DNA from 4 places in the Mesorhizobium sp. M0898 genome. Region 4 is predicted to be linked to each of the others. Evidence: predicted binding sites of a transcription regulator. Region 4 holds the regulator's gene; each other region holds the start of a gene.

Region 1 (6,093 bases), on a different contig from region 4:
CCCCATTTAGGATTGGAGCCCCAAAACCTTCCACGCCAAAATTGATATTAGATGGCGATCTTGATCACGGCGAGCCAGCTGTAGCCGCGATAAAGTGTTCTGAATCGAAGGCTTGCACCAACTCTCGCAGATTCCGATTCCAGGACGTCGCGCAGGGCTTCACGCGGCTGGACATGGAATTTTCTCAACCAGCCGCGCAGCAGCGTGCGGAACCAGCCGGGCAGGGCCTCCTGCTGGCCGAAATCGACGACGTGCAGCGAGCCGCCCGGTGACAGGGCAGCAAGAGCCGCGGATACCGTCTTTTCCCAGCCGGGAATCATCGACAGCGAATACGAGACAAAAATGCGGTCGAAACTTTTGACGCCGAACAGCGCTTTCGCGTCGAAATTCGTGGCATCGCCGCGCGCCAGCGTGACGCGGCCGGAGAGGCCTGCGCGCGCGAGGGCGGTAGTGGCCGTCTCCAGCATCTCGGCCGAAATATCGAGGCCGAAGAAGCGCGCGCCGGGATAGCGGCGGGCGGCGAGGATGATGTTGCGGCCGGTGCCGCAGCCGAGCTCGAGCACGGTGCCGCCGGCCGGCACATCCAGTCCGGCGATAAGCCGGTCGCGGCCGAGCAGATAGTATTTGCGGGTCAGGTCGTAGATATGACGCTGCCAGCGGTAGACGCCGTCCATCAGCTCGGCATGGCTGGCCGGCAAGTCGGTCGTGCTCATGCGGACCGCTTCACATAGAGATGGAAGCCGCCATAGATGGCCGAGCGGTCGCGCGCCGAAAACTCGCGCGAGGCGTCGTTCTCGTAGCGCCACTGATCGAGCAGCGAATTCGAGACGCGGCCGGGCAGCAGGCTGGGTTCCGCTGCGGTGCGGAAGATGACGCGGGCGCCGGTTGAGGCGGTTCGGGTGATCTCGGCCCACAACCCGTTGAGCTGGTGGTCGGTCATCCAGTCCTGTGCATCGAGCAGCACGAAGCGATCCACCGAGCCGGCATCCTTGCCGGCAAGGAACTCGATCAGATTGGCGTGGTGGATGGCAACGCGATCGACATTGTTGCGGATCGTCTTGTAGTTGCGCTTTTCGAGATAGGCGGGCAGGGCGGCCTCGCCCGGATCAGGGTAGCGGCGGGCGAAAGCCTGCCAGGCGAAATAATTGGTCTTCAGCGGAAAATCGCAGGCGAGCTTTTCCAGTCGTGCCTTCAGCACGCTGGCCATGGTGCCGTCACCCGAGGTGATCAGCGAATCGTACTGGGCCGGCGGAATGCCGAGGCCGAACAGCGAGGCTTTTCGTGAGGTCGCCCATTTCAGCAGCGGTTTTTTGAAGACCGGCGCCAGCTCTTCGTCGAAGAAGCGGCGCTGATCGGCGATGCTCTTGGCGTCCATGATGCCGGCCGGGTCGACGCCGAAGAATTTTGCGGTGCGGTGGCCCACGGCGATGAACAGGCCAAGCAGGCCGGTCTGGTAGAAATTGCGGTCGAAGACAGCGATGCGGCGACGGCCGCGCCAGTTGCGGCGCTCCCAATAATGGCGGCTGACCGGGTCGAGATGCGGTGCGATGAAGCGATCGTAGGCCTGTGAATTGTGCCCGGTCTCAGCCGCGCCGAAGAAACGGAACAGGTCGCCCTGCGACGGCAGGTGACGGACGGCTTCGAGCTTCATGCGGTTCAGCGCGATATGGGCAGCGTTGAGGTCGACGGCATCGATCCTTTCCGGCGAGCGGGTGAGATAGGCAAGGATGTTACAGCCGCCGGAGGCAATGGTGACGATGCGGTGGCCCGTCCCGAGCTGCATCGCGTCCATGTCGATTTCGGGGTCTTCCCAGATCTGCGGATAGACGAGGCCGGAGAACAGGAAGGCGAACAGGCGCTCGGAGATGCCGGCTTTCGACAGCGGGCGGTTCTGGTAGACGGCCTTGCCGACTTCCTTGCCGCGGCGAAAAACCAGGTCCCCAGAAATGTCCGTCATGGCAAGGCGATTCCCCGTTTGCGTTGCCGCAAGCGGGTAGCGCAGGGTGATGACAGGCCGGTGACAGCCTGTTGACGCCGGCTCAAGCATTGCTGTGGCGCGCAAAATTAGGTGGTGCCTTGGCACAACCTTACTTGGCAGCGAATTTGGCTGGAAAATCGAGGGCCAGTCGAATCGTAGTTCATGAATCTACGATCAATCCGTAGAGGCAGGCGAGCATCCCCAAATGTCGGTTCCGGTGTCGCAGTTTTCATGAGTTTGTCAGCGGTTGAAACCAAGATAGCCAAATGTATTTGTACAGAAAGTGAGCATCAACCAAAGAGGGCTTGTGCAGAATATGCACCACAGCACGATCACCGTTCGAAACACTTGATCATGAGGGAATGTGAACGGATCGATCTTGGGATGACCTAAGAGTTTTGATAAGGGCGGCACATAATTACCTGTAGCGGCAGCATGCATCGTCTTAGAAAAATGTTTCCATCTTAGAAAAACGAAGCAAGCCCAAAATGCAGGAAAAAGCGTCAGTGCGAATATCATCTTTAGCGGTATGGGTTGCCCGCCGTGAATGATCCATCCAGGGCAACTACTTCGCGCTGGATCGACCAGCGAAAAGATGAAGGCCTCCACAACAACTCCCAAAAAACAGACTATAGCTCCCCACTTAGCAACCCTTCGACAGAAATCTGGATCATAGTTCGGGAGGCGCGTATACTCATCCATATGGGTGCTAAGTCCTCATCGGTCCTGGAAGTCTTTGGTATAGAATGGCGAAGCTGCTCTTCGCCCTTGAGGGTTTGATCCGCCCGCCGACATCGAAATTGCGCCCGCAACCCTTTTTGGCCCACGGTCGGTTTGGTCCCGCCGGATCGCTCTCAGCCCCCTGCTTTCCATAGGCCCCCTGCTTTCCATAGCTTGCGCAATCGTGCCCGCCGTTTTCCCACCTTGCCCTGCCTAGGCGGCCGATATCATCTTATCTTGCGCCTTACACTTGCGCGTTACGACTTGCCAAATCCACCTGGGGTCGGCGTCGTCACGATGACCGCCTCGCCAGCGTCGAGGATGGTCTGATCGCAGGCTTTCAGCGTCTCGATCGCGCCGGTCTTGCGGCGGACCTTGGTCGAACCGGCCTCGCCATCGCCGCCTCCGTCCAGTCCCCGCGGCGGGCGGTTGCGATGCGAGGACAGGATCGCGCATTCCATTTTTTCGAGGAAGCGGATGGTGCGCCGGGTGCCGTCGCCGGCATTCCATTTGCCTTCGCCGCCGGAGCCTTCGCGGATATGAAAATCCTCCAGCAATACCGGGAAACGCAGTTCCAGCACTTCCGGATCGGTCAGGCGCGAATTGGTCATATGGGTGTGGACGCCGGAGGTGCCGGCAAAACCGCGGCCGTCGTTCATCCGGCCGGCCGGCGAGCCCGAGCAGATCGTCTCGTAATACTGATACTGCTTGTTGCCGAAGGTGAGATTGTTCATCGTGCCCTGCGCATTGGCCATCGCGCCCATGGCGCCGAATAGCGCGTTGGTGACGTGTTGCGAGGTCTCGACATTACCGGCGACGACTGCCGCGGGATAGGCGGGTTTCAGCATCGAGCCGTCGGGAATGATGATGTTGATCGGCCGCAGACATCCGGCATTCATCGGGATGTTGTCTTCGACCATGACGCGGAAGGCATAAAGCACAGCGGCTCGGGCGACCGGCTCTGGCGCATTGAAATTGTTCTTCATCACCGGCGACGTTCCGGTGAAGTCGACGGTCGCTTCGCGCTTCCGCCGGTCGACCGATATCTTCACCTTGATCATTTGGCCGGTGTCGGTCGGGTATTCGTATTCGGAACTGTCGGGCAGCCGCTCCAGAACGCGGCGCACGCTTTCGGCGGCATTGTCCTGGACATGGCCCATATAGGCTTCGACCACATCGAGGCCGAAATGGGCGACCATCTTGCGCAGCTCGGCGACGCCCTTTTCGTTCGCGGCGATCTGCGCCTTGAGGTCGGCGATGTTCTGGTGCGGATTGCGCGCCGGGTAGGGGTGGTCGGTGAGCAGCGTCTCCAGGTCCTTCTCGCGGAACCGGCCGCGATCGACGACGCGGAAATTGTCAAACAGCACGCCTTCCTCGTCGACGGTTGTGGCAAGCGGCGTCATCGAGCCGGGCGCGGTGCCGCCGATGTCGGCATGATGGCCACGCGAGGCGACGTAGAAGAGGATCTTCGGCGATTGGCCGATCTCCCCCCTTGTAGGGGAGGTGGCGGCGAAGCCGCCGGAGGGGGTCGTTGCGGCAGTGCTCGACGCACTTGTGGTGCCTTCTGCGAGGACCCCACCCGGCCGCTTCGCGGCCACCCTCCCCTCAAGGGGGAGGGAAAACACCGGCGTCACCACTGTGATATCAGGCAGATGGGTGCCGCCATTGTAAGGTGCGTTCAGCGCAAAGACGTCGCCGGGATGGATGTCGCCGGAGTTCAACCGGATGATGGTTTCCACCGAGCGGTCCATCGAGCCGAGATGCACCGGCATATGCGGCGCGTTGGCGACCAGCGCGCCATTCCGGTCGAAGACGGCACAGGAGAAGTCGAGGCGCTCCTTGATATTGACCGAATAGGCGGTGTTCTGCAGCGTCACGCCCATCTGCTCGGCGATCGACATGAACAGGTTGTTGAAGACCTCCAGCATCACCGGATCGGCTTCGGTGCCGAGTGCGGCGTGTCGGCGCTTCTTCTCGACGCGCCGCATCAACACGTGATCCTTGGCGGTGATCTCGGCCTGCCAGCCCGGCTCGACGACAATGGTCTGGTTTGGCTCGATGATCAAAGCTGGGCCGGCGATCTTGTTACCAGGCTTCAGCGTTTCGCGAGGGAAAATGCCGGCGTCGCGCCAGACGCCGTCGACAAAGATTTTCCGGTTCCCGGAAGGACTTGCGGCCATGTCTTCAACAACTGAATCGCTTTCGTCGCGGCCGGTGCCGCCGGTATCGGTACCTTCGACGCCGATCGACTCAACGATCATCGGCTTGTCGTCGTAGACGAAACCGAACTGTGCCTTGTGCGCCGATTCGAAGTCCGCCTTGGCCTGCGCAATCGAGCCGTGCCCGAAGTTCACAGGCAGCGCGGTATCGGTGCCGTCGTAGCGGATCTGCAGCACCGGTCTCGAGACGACCGCGTCTTCGCTGATGCCTTGCGCGGCGAGTTCGTCGATGACGGCTTTGCGCAGCGTTGCGATGAGTTCATCGATCGCTGGCCCGGAATTGTCCGCCAGCGGCTTCAGCAGCGCCTGCTGGCGTGACGCAAATACAGAGGATAGGCCGATGCCGTATGCCGAGAGCAGGCCTGAGAAGGGATGGATCAGCACCGCCTCCATGCCGAGCGCATCGGCGACCAGGCAAGCGTGCTGGCCGCCGGCGCCGCCGAAGCAGTTCAGGAGGTATTCGGTGACATCGTAGCCGCGCTGCACCGAAATCTTCTTGATGGCGTTGGCCATGTTTTCGACGGCGATGGTGATGAACCCTTCGGCGACGGTTTCCGGGGAGCGGCCGTCGCCGATCTCGGCGGCAAGGGCCGCGAATTTTTCGCGAACCGTCTGGACGTCGAGCGGTTCGTCCTGGCCCGGTCCAAAAATAGCCGGGAAGAACTCGGGCTGCAGCTTGCCCAGCATGACATTGGCGTCAGTGACGGCCAACGGGCCGCCGCGCCTATAGGCGGCCGGGCCGGGATTGGCGCCGGCCGAATCCGGCCCGGCGCGAAAGCGGCCGGCCTCGTAATGCAGGATCGAGCCGCCGCCTGCAGCGACGGTGTGGATGCGCATCATCGGCGCGCGGATGCGCACGCCGGCGACCTCGGTGTCGAAGGCGCGCTCGTAGTCGCCATCGTAATGGGCGACATCGGTGGAGGTGCCGCCCATGTCGAAGCCTATGACCTTGCCGAAACCGGCGAGTTTTGCCGTCTCGACCATGCCGACGACGCCGCCGGCCGGGCCGGACAGCAGCGCATCCTTGCCCTGGAACATGTCGGCGGCGGTGAGGCCGCCCGACGACATCATGAACATGAGGCGAGGGCTTTCCCTCCCCCTTGAGGGGAGGGTGGCGGCGAAGCCGCCGGGTGGGGTCGGCTCGACTGGGTTCGACCTACTCTCCCCCCTTGAGGG
Region 2 (6,093 bases), on a different contig from region 4:
ATTGGCAAGCCCGGTAAGCGGATCGAAATGCGCGAGGCGGAGGATCTCTTGTTCTGCCTTCTTGCGCTCACGGATGTCGCGAACGGCAAGCACCGTATGAGGCCTGCCGCAGTAGGTGATTTTCCTGGCGATCAGCTCGACAGGAATTCTCGCCCCGTCGCTGCCCCTTAACTTCGCTTCCTGCGCCTGTTCGCCGAAGCCGGACATATCGGCTGCGCTCTGTCCGTCGAAAAGCTCGCCGAATTGCATCGTGTTCAGGGTGGCTGTCGCTGTTCCGGTCAGCTTCGCCATACTGTCATTGGCGCTGACAATGCGGGTGCCATCGCAAACGATCAGACCTTCCACCGCCGCATTGGCGAGATCGTGCATGCGATCGGCCTCGAGCTTCTGGCGGCGAAAGCGCAGGTCGATCCACAGCGCGGCACCCGATAGCACAAGGATTATCAGGCTGGCGACCGCTGCGGCAAAGGCCTGGGAAATGGGCTCGATGGAATGTTCGGATATTTCAATCGAGGAATCCGGAATGATCGACACCGCGGCCATCGCGATGAAATGCAAGCTGCAAATCGCCAGCGTCAAAAGCGCGGCGCCGCCGAAAGTCGCGAGCGCTGACGGACGGCGCAAGACGACAAGGAGCGCCAGTGCCGCGAGGGTCACGCCGGCCAGAAGCGATATCGCGACAAGGAGCAGGTTCCATACGACCCGGCCTTCGACCTCGAAAGCTGCCATGCCGATGTAGTGCATCGTCGCGATGGCGCCGCCCAGAATGGCGCCACCGACGAGGAAATGGTCGATGCCGCGGCGCAAGGTGGCGACCCACATCCCAAGCGCGGTCATGATAACGGCGGCGGCAAGCGAAAAGGCGGATAATCCCGGATTGTATGCGTTCGGTATTCCCGGCGTAAACGCGGTCATGGCGATGAAATGCGTCGCCCATATGCCGAACCCGGTCGAGGCCGCGGCGATCATCAGCCAGACAAGCCGGTTTCGCTCGGTCGATCGGCCGACATGCTTAAGGAGATTAACCGCCGAGAAGCAAGAAATTCCACAGATGAGTGCGGCAAGCGCAACCAGTCTCGGATCGTGCTGACTTACAATACAATTATAGACCGTCAGCATCCTGGTTCACTCGGTCTGCCAAAATTAACAGGGGAGGTGTGACGGATTAGCTCTTGGAGATTTTAACGAATGGTTAACCCGTGGGCCATGAGGCGGGTCTTTTCGGGGGAAAACCGACGCCGCTGCGCCGAAAAGACGGTGATGTGATTTCTGGCGCCCGGTTTCAGTAGCGAGTGCACTTTAGGAAGGAATGATGTTCATTGATCCGCAATAAAACCGTTGTCCGATTGTCATCAGCGCCACATATTGGCTTTGCGGAAGTGCCCCTTTCGCCAATGACAAACGGGAGATGAAACATGAAGTTCTTCGGCTTTGCGGCCGGTATCGCCGCCACCGTGACCCTGCTTTCCACCACCTCCGCCTTCGCCGTCACGCAGATCAGCTGGTGGCACGCCATGACCGGCGCCAACGCCGAGGTCGTCGCCAAGATCTCCAAGGATTTCAACGCCAGCCAGAGCGACTATGAGCTCGTTCCGGTGTTCAAGGGCACCTATCCGGAGACGCTGAATGCCGGCATCGCTGCCTTTCGTGCCGGGCAAGCGCCAGATATCCTCCAGGTGTTCGACGTCGGCACCGGCGTGATGATGGCGGCCGAGGGTGCGATAAAGCCGGTGGCCGATGTGATGACCGGCGCCGGGATGACTTTCGACAAGAGCCAGTATCTGCCCGGCATCGTCGGCTATTATTCGAAGCCGGACGGCACCATGCTATCGTTCCCCTACAACTCTTCCTCGCCGATCCTCTATTACAACAAGGACATCTTCCAGAAGGCAGGCCTCGACGTGAACAATCCGCCCAAGACGTGGAACGAGGTGTGGGAAGCTGCCAAGAAGATCAAGACGAGCGGCGCCGCCCCTTGCGGCTATACCTCGACCTGGCTGACCTGGATCCACCTGGAGAATTTCGCGGCGTGGAATGACGTGCCTTGGGCCACCCAGCAGAATGGCCTGGCTGGAGGTGATGTCGAACTCAAGATCAATGCGCCGATTTTCGTCAACCACTTCCAGGCGCTCGCTGGCCTGGCCAAGGACGGCACGTTCAAATATGGCGGACGCACCTCCGAAGCCAAGCAGATATTCCTCGCCGGCGAATGCGGCATCTTCACCGAATCGTCGGGCGGCCTCGGCGATATCGTCAAGTCCGGCATGAACTATGGCATCGGCCAGCTTCCTTACGACAGTGACGCCAAGGGTGCCCCGCAGAACACGACGCCGGGTGGTGCCAGCCTGTGGGTGTTCGGCAACAAGTCGGACGAGGAATACAAGGGTGTCGCCGCCTTCTTTGCCTATCTGTCCAAGACCGATGTGCAGGAATATCTGCACCAGAAGTCGGGATACCTGCCTGTGACGCTCGCCGCGTATGAGGCGACGAAGAAATCAGGCTTCTATGACAAAAACCCCGGCCGCGAGACACCCATCCTGCAGATGACGGGCAAGGCGCCGACCGACAACTCGAAGGGCGTGCGCCTGCCGAATCTGCCGCAGGTGCGCGATATCCAGAACGAGGAGCTGGAGAAGATGCTGGCCGGCCAGCAAACCGCCCAGCAGGCACTCGACAATGCGGTTGCGCGCGGCAACGTCGCGATCAAGGAAGCGCTGGAGAACTGACGGGATTATCTCAGTTAGTCGGTTGGAATATCGCCCACGCGAGCTCGCGCGGGCGATACCTGGATAGCGAGGGAAATCAGCCTGTCTCCACGCGTCGTCTTTCCCAACAAGATCCTGCCCTACCTGCTGGTGGCGCCACAACTCGCCATCACCCTGGTTTTCTTCTACTGGCCGGCCGGTCAGGCGCTGTACCAGTCGATGCTCAGGCAAGACCCGTTCGGGCTGAAGAGCAGGTTCGTCTGGTTTGCCAATTTCCGGAAGGTGCTGGCCGATCCGGCCTACCTCAACTCGATCAAGGTCACAGTAGTGTTCTCTCTTGCGACCGCGATCGTTGCCATGGTTGTGGCCCTGCTGCTCGCGGTCATGGCCGAGAAGGCCGTGCGCGGCAAAGGCCTTTACCGCACACTGTTGATATGGCCTTACGCCGTGGCGCCGGCGATTGCCGGCATGCTTTGGCTTTTCCTGTTCAATCCCTCGATCGGCTCGTTGGCCTATTTGCTGAGAAGCCTCGGCGTCGTATGGGACCCGCTGCTCAACGGCACCCACGCCATGATCCTGCTGGTGTCGGCTGCTGCCTGGAAGCAGATCAGCTACAACTTCCTGTTCTTCGTCGCCGGCCTGCAGGCGGTGCCGAAAACGCTGATCGAAGCGGCGGCCATGGACGGCGCCGGCGAAACCAAGCGCTTCTGGACCATCGTCTTCCCGCTGCTTGCGCCGACAACCTTTTTCCTGCTGGTCGTCAACACCGTCTATGCCCTGTTCGACACGTTCGGCATCGTTCATGCCGTCACCGGCGGCGGGCCGGGCAAGACGACAGAGACGCTGGTCTACAAGGTCTACAATGACGGCTTCGTCAATCTGATCCTGGGCGACTCGGCGGCGCAGTCGGTCATCCTGATGGCCATCGTCATCGCGCTCACAGCAATCCAGTTCCGCTATGTGGAACGCAAAGTCCACTACGGCTGAGGGCAGCGATGATCGGCCAGTCCCCGCTCCGCACCTTCATCGCCCATGCCGTGCTCATCCTCGGCATATTGATCGTGGCTTTTCCGATCTACTACACCTTCGTTGCCTCGACGCACACGCTGCAAACGATCCTCAGGCCGCCCCTGCCGCTCTTGCCCGGCGGCCAGCTATGGAACAATTACAGCGAGGCGCTGTTCGGCGGCATCGGTCGTATCGGCGGGGTCAGCGTCGGCAGGCTGCTCCTCAACACCACGATCATGGCGCTCGGCGTTGCGGTGGGAAAGATCTTCATCTCGATCCTGTCGGCCTACGCGATCGTGTTCTTTCGCTTTCCGTTGCGCATGACCTTCTTCTGGCTGATCTTCATCACCTTGATGCTTCCAGTCGAGGTGCGCATCCTGCCGACCTACAAGGTGATGGTCGATCTCGGCATGATCGACACCTATGCCGGCCTGATCGTCCCGCTGATCGCCTCGGCCACCGCAACGCTGCTGTTTCGCCAGTTCTTCATGACCATACCGGGCGAATTGGTCGAGGCGGCGCGTGTCGACGGTGCCGGGCCATGGCGCTTCTTTTTCGATATTCTGGTGCCGCTGTCGCGGACAAACATCGCCGCGCTGTTCGTGATCCTCTTCATCTATGGCTGGACGCAGTATCTTTGGCCGCTGCTCGTCACCAACAGCAACGACATGAACACCATCGTCATCGCGCTGAGAAAGATGGTTTCCTTCGCCGATGCCGACACCCAATGGCACCTGGTGATGGTCACGGCAATGCTGGCCATCGTGCCGCCGATCCTGGTGGTCGTGCTGATGCAACGCTGGTTCGTGCGCGGTCTGGTCGAATCCGAAAAGTGAGAAGCCGATGGCGACCGTGGATCTGAAGGATGTCAGGAAAATCTATCCCAGCGGCGTCGAGGCCGTGAAGGGCGTTTCCATCGCCATTCCCGACAAGGAGCTTTGCGTGCTGGTCGGCCCCTCCGGCTGCGGCAAGTCTACGCTGCTGAGGATGATCGCCGGGCTGGAGACGATTTCTGCCGGTACAGTCGCCATCGACGGCAAGGTGGTCAACGCCATTGGCCCGACCGAGCGCGACATCGCCATGGTGTTCCAGAACTACGCGCTCTACCCACATATGAAGGTCTATGACAACATGGCCTATGGCCTGCGCAACCGCGGCACGCCGAATGACGAGATCGACAGCAGGGTACGCTCGACTGCCAAGGTGCTGGAGCTTTCGGCGCTGCTCGACCGGCGCCCGCGCGAGCTTTCCGGCGGTCAGCGCCAGCGCGTCGCCATGGGTCGCGCCATCGTGCGCAACCCGAAGGTCTTCCTGTTCGACGAACCGCTGTCCAACCTCGATGCGAAATTGCGCGGGCAGATGCGCATCGAGATCAAGAATCTGCAGCGCTCGCTTGGCGTCACCTCGGTTTATGTCACGCACGACCAGCTTGAGGCGATGACGCTGGCCGACATCCTCGTCGTCATGAACGCCGGCCTGGTCGAGCAGACCGGCGCGCCGCTTGATGTGTACGAGAAACCGGCCTCGACCTTCGTCGCTTCGTTCATAGGCGCACCGCCGATGAATCTGCTGGCGCTCACAGAGGCCTCCCCAAGCTCGGTATTGGCGGACGGTACTGTGATTGGCTTGGCGCCTCGACAGGGCAAGGCAGTGACGCTAGGCTTTCGTCCGGAGGACACCGACATCACCTTCGCGGCAGAGGCGCCGGCCGGCGCGCTCGCGCTGCCGGCAACAGTGGAAGCGGTCGAACCGGTCGGTGCCGAAAGCTTTCTCCATTGCGTGGCAGCCGGCAGCCGCATCGTCGTGCGCGTCTCAGGCCGCGCCAGCGCCAAGCCAGGCGACCAATTGCGCGTCGTGGCCAGGTCCGAAAAGCTGCATTGGTTCGATCAGGCGGGCAAACGGGTCGATTGAAGTCGGCCTTGCGCAAAACCGTTCAGGCAAACACATGCGCCTTGCCCGACACGGTCAGCCGGACGATCTCGCCGATCGCCGGCGCGTCCATGCCCGGCTTGCGCAGGATCAACGGCGTATTGCCGATAGCGGCGGCGTCGGGCGGATCGGGGCTGTTCAACAGACGCACCGCGATGGTGCACATCGAGCCGGCGAACTCCGATTCTGTCACCTCGCCGAACAGCATGTCCGGCGTGCCGGACATGCCTTCACGCGATGTGCGCTTAAGCAACACCTGCTCCGGCCGCAGCATGATGCGGGCGACGTCGCGCCGCTCCGAGCTGTCGACAGCGATGCGGCCGAGCGGCGAGATGGCGAAGCCATCGGCGATCCTTGCCGGCAGGACGATGGCGTCGCCAAGGAACTCGGCGACCATCCTGTCCTTCGGCTTGAAATAGAGCTCGCGCGGCGTGCCGACCTGCGAGAATTT
Region 3 (6,093 bases), on a different contig from region 4:
CCGAACTGTTCGTCAGGGATGCGGCGCTTGCTTCGCCGAATGGCATCTTCGCCGATGGCGGCCGGCTGATCGTCGCTTCCTGGGGCAAGGGCATCAAGCCCGACTTCAGCACCGCGGAGCCGGGCGGCCTGCTCTCGGTCGATCTTGCTACCAAGGCCGTTTCGCCACTGACTGGCGCGGAAAAGTTTGCCAACCTCGATGGCGTCGTTGCCATCGGCGGCAGCATCTACGCCACTGCCTATATGACCGGCACGCTCTACCGCTACAAAGCCGGCGGCACGCCGCAAGCGGTTGCGACGTTCAAGCCGGGCAGCGCCGACATCGGCACCGACGGCAGGTCGACAATCTTCGTGCCGCTGATGAACGAGGGCGAGGTCTCAGCGTTGGGCCTCGACTAAGCCGGCGTTGCCAGCTCAGGCGACGGGCGCGGCTCTCCTCAGCTGCGCCCGCGCATCCGTGGTCGAGGCGCATAAGTCACCAGCGGCCGCCTGACGCCATGGTTGATCAGCATGCGGCGGATCCTGCGCTGAAGCGCCTGATATAATGAAGGGAACGCCGGCGCGGCTCGCCTTGTGGGCCGCGCCCTCGATGACATTGGCTGCCGTCGAATCGAAGAACGGCACCGCCGAACAGTCGAGGATGAAGTTCCTGCGCTGGCGCGGGCGGCGACGTCTTCCTGCACCAAGGATTGATGGTCTGCCTCCAAACATGCAGCACTCTTTGCCAGCCGATGCGCTGTCATGCTACAAACCTCGGCATCGTTTGGCGGGACATCCGCTGCGATCCCGATTTCACAGGAACGACTTCAAAAGGATGAGCCGGTGAAGATATTCAAAGCGTTGGCAACCTCGACAGCCTTGCTGTCGATGGTTTTCCTGCTGGCAGGCTGCGGTCATGGCCTGATCAACAGGCTGATTTGAGTCAGGTGCCGTCGGCCCGCCCAAGCCATCGCTGCAGGAACCGTGCCGCAAGCCAGCACAGCATCGCCCAGGCAAAGCCGGCGCACCAGCCGGCCAATACGTCGGACGGCCAGTGGACGCCGAGATAGATGCGGCTGATGCCGACCACCACCGTCGTCAGCACCGCCAGCCCGAGTACATAGATCTTCGTTGTGCGCCCGGGCAAAACCCGCGCCGCCATGCTGCCCAGCGTCAAATACGTCACCGCCGACAGCATGGCGTGGCCGCTCGGAAACGAAAGCGATGCCACATCGGCGAGATGCGAGACCAGATCAGGGCGCGGCCGGTCGATATCGAATTTCAGCACGCTTGACAGGAGCTGGCCGCCCGCTACCGCGACGAACATGAGAAGCGCCGCGCCTGGCCTGCGGATAAGAAGCAGATAGACGATCATTGCTGCCGTGATCAGCAGCAGTACGCTGGCGCTGCCGAGGCTGGTGATGTCGCGCATCGTCCCTTCCAGCCACGCCGGTCCGATCGGATTGTCGGGCTGGCCGGCCTTGCGGAAGGCAAGCAGGATTTCGGTGTCGAAGGCATGCGGCGTGGTGGCCCGCGCCAGCTCCATCAGCTCCTCGAACCCCCACAGCCCGCCGGCAATGACCAGCCCGGCCAGCAGAACCGGGAACTCCAGCCAGTTGGGCAGTCTGCTTGCAATCTTCTTCATCGGCCCGATCGCAGTTACAGCCTTTGCAGATAGGGCCCGAGCGTGATCAGCGCCACAGCTGCGATGGCAAGCACGATGCCGGTTGCCTGCAAGGCATTGACGCGCTCGCCGAAGAAGACCAGCGCCACCACATTCACCGACACCAGCTGGATCACCGCCGACAGGCTGAACGACACCGACATGCCGAATTCACGGATCAGCCTCAGCATGATCAGATTGCCCAGCGAGTAGAGCGCCAACGTCAGCACGATCTTGCCGAGGCTCGGCGCCAGCCCCCACTGTTTTGCGGCCATCGCCGCCAGCAGGAAGATCACCGTCGAGACGCAGAGCTGCCCAAGTCCCCAGAAACTCACTTTTGTTCCTCCCGATGCGGTCCCTACCGCCTGCCGCAGCTCTTGTTTCCGAAGCGCCGGTCGCGGTCAAGCGGGGCCGATGTTGGATACGAAATCGCAGGTGGCAATTTAGCCGGCATGTCATCAAACTGTGACCTGCCGGTAATACCGGATTGGCCAGGCAACACGCTCCAGCAATCCATCCAGCCAGAGGCAGGCCCTATGACCGAACATCGCACCCCTGACGCCCATTTCCGCACCAGCTTGCTCGAGGAAAACGATGGGCCAGGAGCCAATCCCACCGGCAACCGCACCATGGGTGAGATCATCGCCGCGCGGTTCTCACGCCGCGGCTTCCTCAAGGGTTCGCTTGCCGTCTCGGCCATAGCCGCTACCGTCAGCCCGCTGGCGCTGATCACCGCCGACAACGCCCGCGCCGCCGAAGGCTCCGCCTTCGCTTTCGACGAGCTCGAGGCCGGCATCGACGACAAGCATCACGTCGCACCTGGCTATGACGCCGACGTGCTGCTGCGCTGGGGCGATCCGCTGTTCGCCGATTCGCCGGGATTCGATCCGACAAAACAGTCGGCGGAAGCCCAGGCCAGACAATTCGGCTACAACAACGACTATGTCGGTTATATCCCGATCGACGGCTCGGCCGAGCACGGCCTGCTGGTCGTCAATCACGAATACACCAATCCGCACCTGATGTTTCCGGGCCTGGTCACCATCGTCGATGGCAAAGCCAAGCAGGCGCCCCTCAGCAAGGAGCAAGTCGATGTCGAGATGGCCGCGCATGGCGGCACTATCGTCGAGATACGCAAGGTATCAGGCAAATGGCAGGTCGTTCGCGACGGCAAGCTCAACCGCCGCATCACCTCCAACACCGAGATCGCGCTCTCCGGCCCGGTCGCCGGCCACGACCGCGTCAAGACCAGCGCCGATCCGACCGGCACGAAGGTCATCGGCACCATCAACAATTGCGCCGGCGGCGTCACGCCGTGGGGCACCTATGTCATGGCCGAGGAGAACATCCACGGCTATTTCTCGGGCGAGCTGCCGCAGGGCCACAAGGAGGCGGCCAATTACAAGCGCCTCGGCATTCCCGAAGGTGCCTATGAATGGGCAGCGCATTACGACCGTTTCGACATCGGCAAGGAGCCTAACGAGCCGAACCGCTTCGGCTGGATCGTCGAGGTCGACGTCCAGGATCCGACTTCGGTGCCGAGGAAGCGCACCGCCATGGGCCGCTTCAAGCATGAGGGCGCCGAATCGATCGTCGCCCAGGATGGCCGTGTCGTCTTCTATCTCGGCGACGACGAGCGCTTCGACTATGTCTATAAGTTCGTCACCACAGGCAAGTTCGATCCGGACAACCGCGCCGCCAACATGGATTTGCTCGACGACGGCACCTTGCATGTCGCCAAGTTTGCCGACGACGGTTCGGTCGAATGGCTGCCGATCGTCTTCGGCCAAGGGCCGCTGACGGCGGAGAACGGCTTTGCCAGCCAGGCCGACGTGCTGATCGAGACGCGCCGCGCCGCCGACCTGCTCGGCGCCACCAAGATGGACCGCCCGGAAGACATCCAGCCCAATGCCGCCAACGGCAAGGTCTATGTCATGCTGACCAACAATTCGAAGCGCAAGGCCGACCAGGTCGACGCTGCCAACCCGCGTGCCGAAAATGCCTTTGGCCACATCATCGAGATCGTCGAGGACGGCGGTGATTTCACCGCGACAAAGGGCAGGTGGGAAATCCTGCTGAAATGCGGCGATCCCGCTGTGGCCGACGTCGGCGCCACCTTCTCGACCGCAACCACCGCCAATGGCTGGTTCGGCATGCCGGACAATTGCACGGTAGATTCGGCTGGCCGCCTCTGGGTCGCCACCGACGGCCAAGGCCCGAAAGCCACCGGCCGCACCGATGGTCTGTGGGCTGTCGATACGGAGGGGACGGCACGGGCGACATCAAAGCTGTTCTTCCGCGTGCCGATCGGCGCCGAAATGTGCGGTCCCCTGTTTGCGCCGGACGACCAGACCGCCTTCGTTGCCGTCCAGCATCCGGGCGACGGCGGCGAGGACTGGGAGGCTTTCGGCCGTCCGTCCTACTATGAGGATTTGTCGACGCGCTGGCCCGACTTCAAGCCGGACATGCCGGTGCGCCCGGCGGTCGTTGCCATCACCAGGCAAGGCGGCGGCAAGATCGCGGTCTGACACGCAGCAAGGTCTTGCAGTCTCAAGGAAGGATTTCGGCGGTACGAAATCCTTCCTTCCGATACGGGATGCATCCATGCTGCGCATCATGCGCCGACTAATCATTCGGTGCGCTGAACCACGGCCACATTCATTGTGCTTCGCAACCTGAAGCCGATGGACTCGTATAACGCTATGGCCGCGGCGTTGCTGGCATAGGCGTGGAGATAGGGAACTTCGCCGCGCGCCACTATCCGGTTTGCCACGAACAGGGACAGCAGCTTTCCTAGGCCACCGCCGCGAAATTCCGGATGTGAGCACACCCCGCTGAGTTCAGTATAGCCAGGTTGCTTCATGCGCTCGCCGGCCATTGCCGCAAGCCTGCCCTCGATCTTCACACCCCAAAAATCGCCCAGGCTCAAGGCTTCGAGCGTGAATGGGCCAGGCTTGGTGAGCAATGCCAGGGCGAGCATCTCAGCAGCATCGTCTCGGGTCAGACGATGCACGCGCGGGTCGGAGACGATCTGCAATGGCTGCTCGGCGATCATCTGAACCCCGGCTGCGGTCGAAGTCGCGAAAAGCCCCGTGGGCAGAGCAATCGCGTCCGTTTGAAGCAGGATCACACTCTCGCCCGGGGGGACAAGGTTTTCGAGCGCCCGCAGGCTTTCCGGGTCGTCCGCACCAGTGGCGGCGAAAGGGACGATCGACGGCCGATATCGCATGGCGAGGTTGTCACCCTCCGCGAAGGCCCGATGTCGCGTCTGAAGCGCGCTCCAGATAGGGCGGTCGAGCAGATGTCTCATTGCGCGGCACCCTCAGGCTTATTTACACGACGGTCGAGAGGGGCAGCGGCGAGGCCGTCCTCGATGGCAGCCAGCTGCTCAAGAAGCGGCCCCGAAAAACCTGCGCACAAATCCGCGACCACGTTCTCGATGCAAGGCCAGACGTCGCGCTTTGCGACATCGACCAGCCGCCGCCCGTCCCGAGTAAGCGAGACGATCCTGCGCCGCTGGTCATCGGTCGACGGACTGACTTCGAGCAGTCCCAATTCGGCCAGAAGCGAGACGCTTCGCGTTACGCCTGGCTGCGCGATGCCAAGGGATTGCGCCAGTTCCCCGACCGACAGCGGACCCAGCCTGTCGAGCGCGGCCAGCAGCGGGTATTGGCTCGCCTGAACCGGGACATCCAGCCTGTCGAGCAGGCGCTGCGCCTCCGCTTGCAGTTGCTCGCCTATACGCTTCAGCCTGCTGCCCAGGCACAGAAAGCCAAGCGATCGTATGACGTCTTCCATAGGCCAATTCATCCCCATGAACATCGATAACATGATATATAACAATGCATGAAAAGCAAGATCGAGGCATTCAAGCGCGGGCTCCAGGCATCGGGCGCAGGCCTATCGCCTTCGGCAAGGAAAGGTCGATCGATCAGGCTGCTTCGCCTGGACGAGGCCCGTTCGATCAGTTGCGCAGCCGGTAGCCGGTCCTGAAGATCCAGGCGACGATCGTTATGCAGATGAGCAGGAAGACCACCGTCATGCCGAGGCTGACGCCGACCGAAACGTCGGACTTGCCGTAGAAGCTCCAGCGGAACCCACTGACCAGGTAGACCACCGGGTTGAACAGCGTCACCGTGCGCCAGATGCCGGGCAGCATGTTGATCGAATAGAAGCTGCCGCCGAGGAAGGTCAGCGGCGTGATGATCAGCAGCGGCACTAGCTGCAGCTGCTCGAAGCTCTTCGCCCAGATGCCGATGATAAAGCCGAACAGGCTGAAGGTCACCGCCGTCAGCACCAGGAAGGCGAGCATCCAGAACGGATGCTCGATCGTCAGCGGCACGAACAGCGAGGCCGTCGCCAGGATGATCAGGCCAAGCACGATCGACTTTGTCGCCGCGCCCCCGACATAGGCGATGACGATCTCCAGATAGGACACCGGCGCGGACAGCA
Region 4 (6,093 bases):
TGCAATCTTTCTCACCGAGCTCTGCCCGCGCCCGCTCAGGCGCCCGATCGGCATAGCGGTCGAGCTGTTGGCCGGCATTCCTTCGATCATCTACGGCATCTGGGGCCTGTTCGTGTTCGCGCCGTTCCTGCAGACGACGATACAGCCCTTCATCATCAACATCTTCCACGGCGTGCCGGGACTATCCAGCCTTTTCGCTGGCCCTCCTTACGGCATCGGCCTTCTGACCTCGGCGCTGATCCTCGCCATCATGGTGCTGCCCTTCATCACCTCGATCACCAAGGACGTCTTCGATACGGTGCCGGCGGTGCTGAAGGAATCGGCCTATGGCATCGGTTGCACGACCTGGGAAGTGACCCGGCGCGTGGTCATTCCCTATACCCGCATCGGCATCATGGGCGGCGTCATGCTTGGCCTCGGCCGGGCGCTCGGCGAGACCATGGCGGTGACCTTCGTCATCGGCAACGCACATCGCATCAGTGCCTCCCTGTTCGCGCCGGGCACGACAATCTCGGCGACCATCGCCAATGAATTCACCGAGGCCGACGGCGACCTCTACACCTCCTCGCTGGTTTCGCTCGGCCTGATCCTCTTCGTCATCACCTTCCTGATCCTTGCCGCCGCCCGCTATATGCTGATGCGGATCGACGCCCGTACGGGAGCCTGACCGATGTCGACATCCTCATCGCTCCACAGCCGCCGCAAAGCCAGGAATTCGGTGATGATGGCGCTTTGCGTCGTCGCCGCGGGCATCGGGCTTGCCTGGCTGGCGCTCATTCTCGGCGCACTGGTCTATAAGGGCACAGCTGGGCTTTCGCTCGCGGTCTTCACCGAGATGACGCCACCACCGGGCGAGGCCGGCGGCTTGCTCAATGCCATCACGGGCAGCCTGCTGATGACGATCATCGCCGTTGTCGTCGGCACGCCGATCGGCGTGCTGGCGGGAACCTACATGGCCGAGTATGGACGCTTTTCGCGCATCACCACCGTCGTCCGCTTCATCAACGACATCCTGTTGTCGGCGCCGTCGATCATCATCGGCTTGTTTGTCTATGAGCTGATGGTGCGGCCAATGGGACATTTCTCGGCCATTGCCGGCGCCGTTGCGCTTGCCATCCTGGTCATTCCGGTGGTCGTGCGCACCACTGAAGACATGCTCAACCTGGTGCCGAACGCGTTGCGTGAAGCCGGTGCCGCGATCGGCGCGCCGCGCTGGGTGGTGATCCGTTCCGTCGCCTACCGCGCCGCATTGTCCGGCATCGTCACCGGCATATTGCTGGCGATAGCACGCATTTCCGGCGAGACGGCGCCGCTGCTCTTCACCGCGCTCAATAACCAGTTCTGGAGCAGCAATATCAACGCGCCGATGGCCAGCCTGCCGGTGACCATCTTCCAGTTCGCTCTCAGCCCTTACGAGGAATGGCAGCAACTGGCGTGGACCGGCGCACTCATAATCACCCTGACGGTTCTGGGCTTGAGCATCCTCGCCCGCAGCCTTACCGGACGCAGAGAGGACAGATGACACAGATGTTGTCCCCAGACATGACGATGGCCGAAACGGTCGCCGAGAAGACGAAGATCGAGGTCAAGAATCTCAACTTCTACTACGGCCAGAGCAAGGCGCTGAAGGACATCAGCCTGTCGCTGCCTGAGCGCAGTGTCACGGCCTTCATCGGCCCTTCGGGCTGCGGGAAATCGACGCTGCTGCGTGTATTCAACCGCATCTATGAGCTCTACCCAAAACAGACGGCCGAGGGCCAGGTGCTGCTCGACGGCAAGAACATTCTCGACCGGTCGCAGGATCTCAACCTCCTCAGGACCAAGATCGGCATGGTGTTCCAGAAGCCGACGCCGTTCCCGATGTCGATCTACGAGAACATCGCCTTCGGCGTCAGGCTCTACGAGAACCTCGGCAAGTCCGAGATGGACGGCCGCGTCGAACAGGCGTTGAAGCGCGCCGCGCTGTGGAGCGAGGTCAAGGACAAGCTCAACGCCAGCGGCTTGAGCCTATCCGGCGGCCAGCAGCAGCGGCTCTGTATCGCCCGCACCGTGGCCGTGAAGCCGGAAGTCATTCTGCTCGACGAACCGGCTTCGGCCCTCGACCCGCTGTCGACTGCCAAGATCGAGGAACTGATCGACGAATTGCAAGCCGACTACACGATCGTCATCGTCACCCACAACATGCAGCAGGCGGCGCGCGTGTCGCGCCAGACGGCCTTCATGTATCTGGGTGAACTGGTCGAGTTCGACCGGACCGAGAAGATCTTCACGTCGCCCCGCGAGAAGCGCACGCAGGACTACATCACTGGCCGCTTCGGCTGAGCCGTTCCGATCATGCATATGAGGACAGGACCATGGGCGAACACACAGTCGCTTCTTTCGACGAGGATCTCGAGCAGATCAGCAAGCTGATCCGCAACATGGCCGACCTCGCCGGTTCGATGGTCGGCGGGGCGACCAAGGCGCTGTTGAATTCCGACAACGTGCTGGCGCAACGCGTCGTTTCCGACGACGCCATCATGGATGCGCGTCAACGCGAACTGGACGACCGCGCCATCACCCTGATCGCCAAACGCCAGCCGATGGCCCACGATCTTCGCCATGTGGTCGGAGCGATCCGCATGGCGGGCGACCTCGAACGCATCGGCGACCTTGCCAAGAATATCGCCAAGCGCGTGAGTGCGGTCGGCCTCAGCGCCACGCCGCGGGACCTGTCGCATTCCATCGACGCGATGGCGCAGTTGGTTCTCATCCAGGTGCAGGGTGTCATCGAGGAATATGCTGCAGGCGATGCGGCCGCGTTGGCCAAGCTTCGTGCCGCCGACGAGCGCATCGACGTTAAATACACGTCCGTGTTCCGCGAGCTGTTGACCTACATGATGGAAGATCCGCGCAACATCACCGCTTGCACGCACCTGCTGTTCTGCGCCAAGAATCTGGAGCGGATCGGCGACCATGTCACCAACATCGCCGAAAATGCGTATTATGTGCTGACCGGCGAGCAATTGCCGGTCAATCGTCCGAAGCAGGACGAAACGACAATGTCCGCACCGGTGACATGATGGGGGTGCCCAGCCGATGATCGCACCACGCATAATGGTGGTGGAGGACGAGGAGCCGTTGGGTGTGCTGCTCCGCTACAATCTCGAATCCGAAGGCTACCAGGTCGAGGTGGTGACACGCGGCGACGAAGCCGAGATCCGTTTGCAGGAGAATGTGCCCGACCTTTTGGTGCTCGACTGGATGATACCAGCGGTTTCCGGCATCGAGCTCTGTCGTCGGTTGCGGGTGCGCCCCGAAACCGAGCGGCTGCCGATCATCATGCTGACCGCGCGCGGCGAGGAGAGCGACCGGGTGCGCGGTCTTTCGACCGGCGCCGACGACTATCTGGTCAAGCCGTTTTCGACACCGGAATTCATGGCCAGGGTCAAGGCGCTGCTGCGGCGCGCCAAGCCGGAAGTGCTGTCCAGCGTGCTGAAGGTCGGCGACATCGTGCTCGATCGCGAATCGCACAGGGTCTATCGCAAGAAGAGCGAAATCAGGCTCGGACCGACCGAATTCCGGCTGCTCGAGTTCATGATGCGGCATCCGGGCCGTGTCTTCTCGCGCAGCCAGTTACTCGATAATGTCTGGGGGGAGACAATCTACATCGACGAACGCACCGTCGACGTGCATGTCGGGCGGCTGCGCAAAGCCGTCAACAACGGCCGGATGCCGGATGTCATCCGCACCATCCGCGGCGCCGGCTATGCGATCAGGGAAGATTGACCCGCCTGGTCAGGCTACGTTCTTTCTGACGCTGGGCCTCATTTGCGCGCCCGGCGCGAAAATCTCCTGGTCGACGAAGCTTAACGCCCGCATCGCGCAGCCTTCGCGGATCAGAGGCAATTCGTTCGGCTCTGTATCGAAGGAGATCGAGCCTGAATGCTGGCCGCCGGCGGTCTGGGCGATTGCCTTCCGCAAGGCCGGCTCGATCAGATCGAAGGCGGCGGCACTGGCGCCGACCATCGCGACCGGTGCCGGATCGATCAGCGCGAACAGCGAGCCGAGACCGAAACCCAGCGCTTCGCCGGCCTTGCGGTAGGCCTCGCGTTCCGGCCCATCTTTCTCGCGCGCCCGGGCCGCCAGTGCGCGCATGTCGGCGTCGCTGACGTCGGCGACCGGTTCGCTGTCTTCGCTCATCTGCCTGGCGTTGCGCCAGATGGCGTAGTTGCCGGCATACGCCTCGATGCAGCCGCGCCGCCCGCAACGGCAGAGCGCGCCGCCCGGACGATGGATCATGTGGCCAAATTCGCCGCCCGAGGAATGCGTCCCGGTGAACAGTTCGCCCTTCAGCACCAGCCCCATGCCGATGCCATGCGAAAGCAGGATGGCGATGAAGTCATCGCGATAGCGATCCGGATTGCGCCAGCGCAAAGCCACCGCCATCATGTTGCAGTCGTTCTCCACCGTTGCCGGGATGCCGAATTCGTCCTCCAGCATGTCGGCAAAGGCGATGTCGGTCTGCGGCGTGATCGGCGACCACAGCATGGCGCGTGCAGGGGAGTCGGTAATGCCCTGAATCGCCAGGGCGATGCGGGCGACACTGCGGACGTCAAGATCTGGATCCTGCAGCCGGCGCCGGACGATGGCCATGCATTCACGGATCAGCTCGTCGCGCGGCATAGTCAGCGTGTCCAGCCGGCGCTGTTCCTCGGCGACCACCTGTCCCGTGTAGTCGATAATGGCGGCCGAAAGGAAATTCAGCGACAACACCACAGTCAGCACCGCCGCCGCTTCCGGGTTGAGGGCGAGGCCGACTTGCGGACGACCGCGTTTCAACGAAACGGGCTCACTTGGCTTGCTCTCGGCGAGGATGCCTTCCCGTATCAGGTCGGAAGAAATCGCCGATATGGTCGAATGACTGAGGCCGGTGGTAGCTGCGATCTCAGTACGCGATGGCTGGCCGGCCCGGCGCACCGCCGAGATCACCATCGCCCGGTTGCGCCGGCGCAAATCGTCATGGCGGATTCCGACCGACATTGTTTTGCTTTCCTCCCGGTTGCCGCGGCCGCTCATGAACCGGAAGCCGTCGGTAATGTCCGACAAATAGTGTCGGATGAGGCAAATAGTGTCAGATGCAGGTGGCGCTGTCATCGTTTATTCCGACGCTCGAAAAAACTCGCAGAGTCATCAAAATCCATCAGAATCGATGTTGACAGCAGCCGGAGATCGGGCCAGTATTTTTTCGAGGCTCGAAAAAATTAGAGCTTCTAAGCTGGTCTTTGAGCCAATTGGTCACGCCGTACGCGGCGCAGGGAGGATATGATGAAGAAATTCACGACCGCCATTCTGGCGGGTGTCGCCATGACGCTGGCGCTGGCGTCGGTGGCGCAGGCTAAAGACAAGGTCATCGGCGTTTCCTGGTCGAACTTCCAGGAAGAGCGCTGGAAGACCGACGAGGCCGCAATGAAGGCGGCCATCGAGGCCGCAGGCGACAAGTATATTTCCGCCGACGCACAGTCCAACCCCGGCAAGCAGCTCACCGACGTCGAGAGCCTGATCTCGCAGGGCGCCAACGCACTGATCATCCTGGCGCAGGACGCCTCGGCCATCGGGCCGGCCGTGCAAAAGGCGCTGGACGAAGGTATTCCGGTTGTCGGCTACGACCGGCTGATCGAGAACAAGGACGTCTTTTACCTGACCTTCGACAACAAGGAAGTCGGCCGCATGCAGGCCCGGGAAGTCTTCAAGGTGAAGCCGGAAGGCAACTATGTCTTCATCAAGGGTTCGGGTTCCGATCCGAATGCCGATTTCCTGTTTGCCGGTTCGATGGAGGTGCTGAAGGCGGCAATAGACAGCGGCAAGATCAAGAATGTCGGCGAGGCCTATACCGACGGCTGGCTGCCGGCCAACGCTCAGAAGAACATGGAACAGTTCCTGACCGCCAACGACAACAAGGTCGATGCCGTGGTCGCGGCCAATGACGGCACTGCCGGCGGCGTCGTCGCCGCGCTGACAGCGCAAGGGCTGGCCGGATCGGTTCCGGTTTCGGGCCAGGACGGCGACCACGCCGCGCTGAACCGCATCGCGCTCGGCACACAGACCGTGTCG

Evidence for each region. Region 4 encodes PhoB, which activates phosphate uptake and scavenging genes when phosphate is short. Its sites were predicted from a motif close to TGTCATNNANCTGTCAT; they were not measured.
Region 1: NKH90_RS18845 (BtaA family protein) is a predicted target of PhoB. The motif match lies at 2,007-2,023, and genes of this name have one in related genera.
Region 2: ugpB (sn-glycerol-3-phosphate ABC transporter substrate-binding protein UgpB) is a predicted target of PhoB. The motif match lies at 1,337-1,353, and genes of this name have one in related genera.
Region 3: NKH90_RS21745 (PhoX family protein) is a predicted target of PhoB. The motif match lies at 2,095-2,111, and genes of this name have one in related genera.

The regions. Positions count from the first base shown of each region.
Region 1 covers NZ_JAMYOE010000017.1:78,739-84,831, forward strand. Annotated here, with positions in the region: gene NKH90_RS18840 (class I SAM-dependent methyltransferase) at 48-713, opposite strand; gene NKH90_RS18845 (BtaA family protein) at 710-1,957, opposite strand; gene NKH90_RS18850 (hypothetical protein) at 2,219-2,587, opposite strand; gene NKH90_RS18855 (hydantoinase B/oxoprolinase family protein) at 2,956-6,093, opposite strand, start outside.
Region 2 covers NZ_JAMYOE010000014.1:58,320-64,412, forward strand. Annotated here, with positions in the region: gene NKH90_RS16915 (bifunctional diguanylate cyclase/phosphodiesterase) at 1-1,119, opposite strand, end outside; gene ugpB (sn-glycerol-3-phosphate ABC transporter substrate-binding protein UgpB) at 1,416-2,726, shown strand; gene ugpA (sn-glycerol-3-phosphate ABC transporter permease UgpA) at 2,808-3,692, shown strand; gene ugpE (sn-glycerol-3-phosphate ABC transporter permease UgpE) at 3,701-4,549, shown strand; gene ugpC (sn-glycerol-3-phosphate ABC transporter ATP-binding protein UgpC) at 4,557-5,624, shown strand; gene NKH90_RS16940 (ABC transporter ATP-binding protein) at 5,647-6,093, opposite strand, start outside.
Region 3 covers NZ_JAMYOE010000023.1:22,318-28,410, forward strand. Annotated here, with positions in the region: gene NKH90_RS21725 (SMP-30/gluconolactonase/LRE family protein) at 1-398, shown strand, start outside; partial or broken gene NKH90_RS21730 (sodium-independent anion transporter) at 414-662, opposite strand; gene NKH90_RS21735 (phosphatase PAP2 family protein) at 922-1,623, opposite strand; gene NKH90_RS21740 (hypothetical protein) at 1,638-1,976, opposite strand; gene NKH90_RS21745 (PhoX family protein) at 2,178-4,169, shown strand; gene NKH90_RS21750 (GNAT family N-acetyltransferase) at 4,271-4,951, opposite strand; gene NKH90_RS21755 (MarR family winged helix-turn-helix transcriptional regulator) at 4,948-5,439, opposite strand; gene NKH90_RS21760 (ABC transporter permease) at 5,606-6,093, opposite strand, start outside.
Region 4 covers NZ_JAMYOE010000027.1:27,226-33,318, forward strand. Annotated here, with positions in the region: gene pstC (phosphate ABC transporter permease subunit PstC) at 1-667, shown strand, start outside; gene pstA (phosphate ABC transporter permease PstA) at 671-1,522, shown strand; gene pstB (phosphate ABC transporter ATP-binding protein PstB) at 1,519-2,322, shown strand; gene phoU (phosphate signaling complex protein PhoU) at 2,355-3,062, shown strand; gene phoB (phosphate regulon transcriptional regulator PhoB) at 3,079-3,768, shown strand; gene NKH90_RS23710 (ROK family protein) at 3,778-5,022, opposite strand; gene xylF (D-xylose ABC transporter substrate-binding protein) at 5,308-6,093, shown strand, end outside.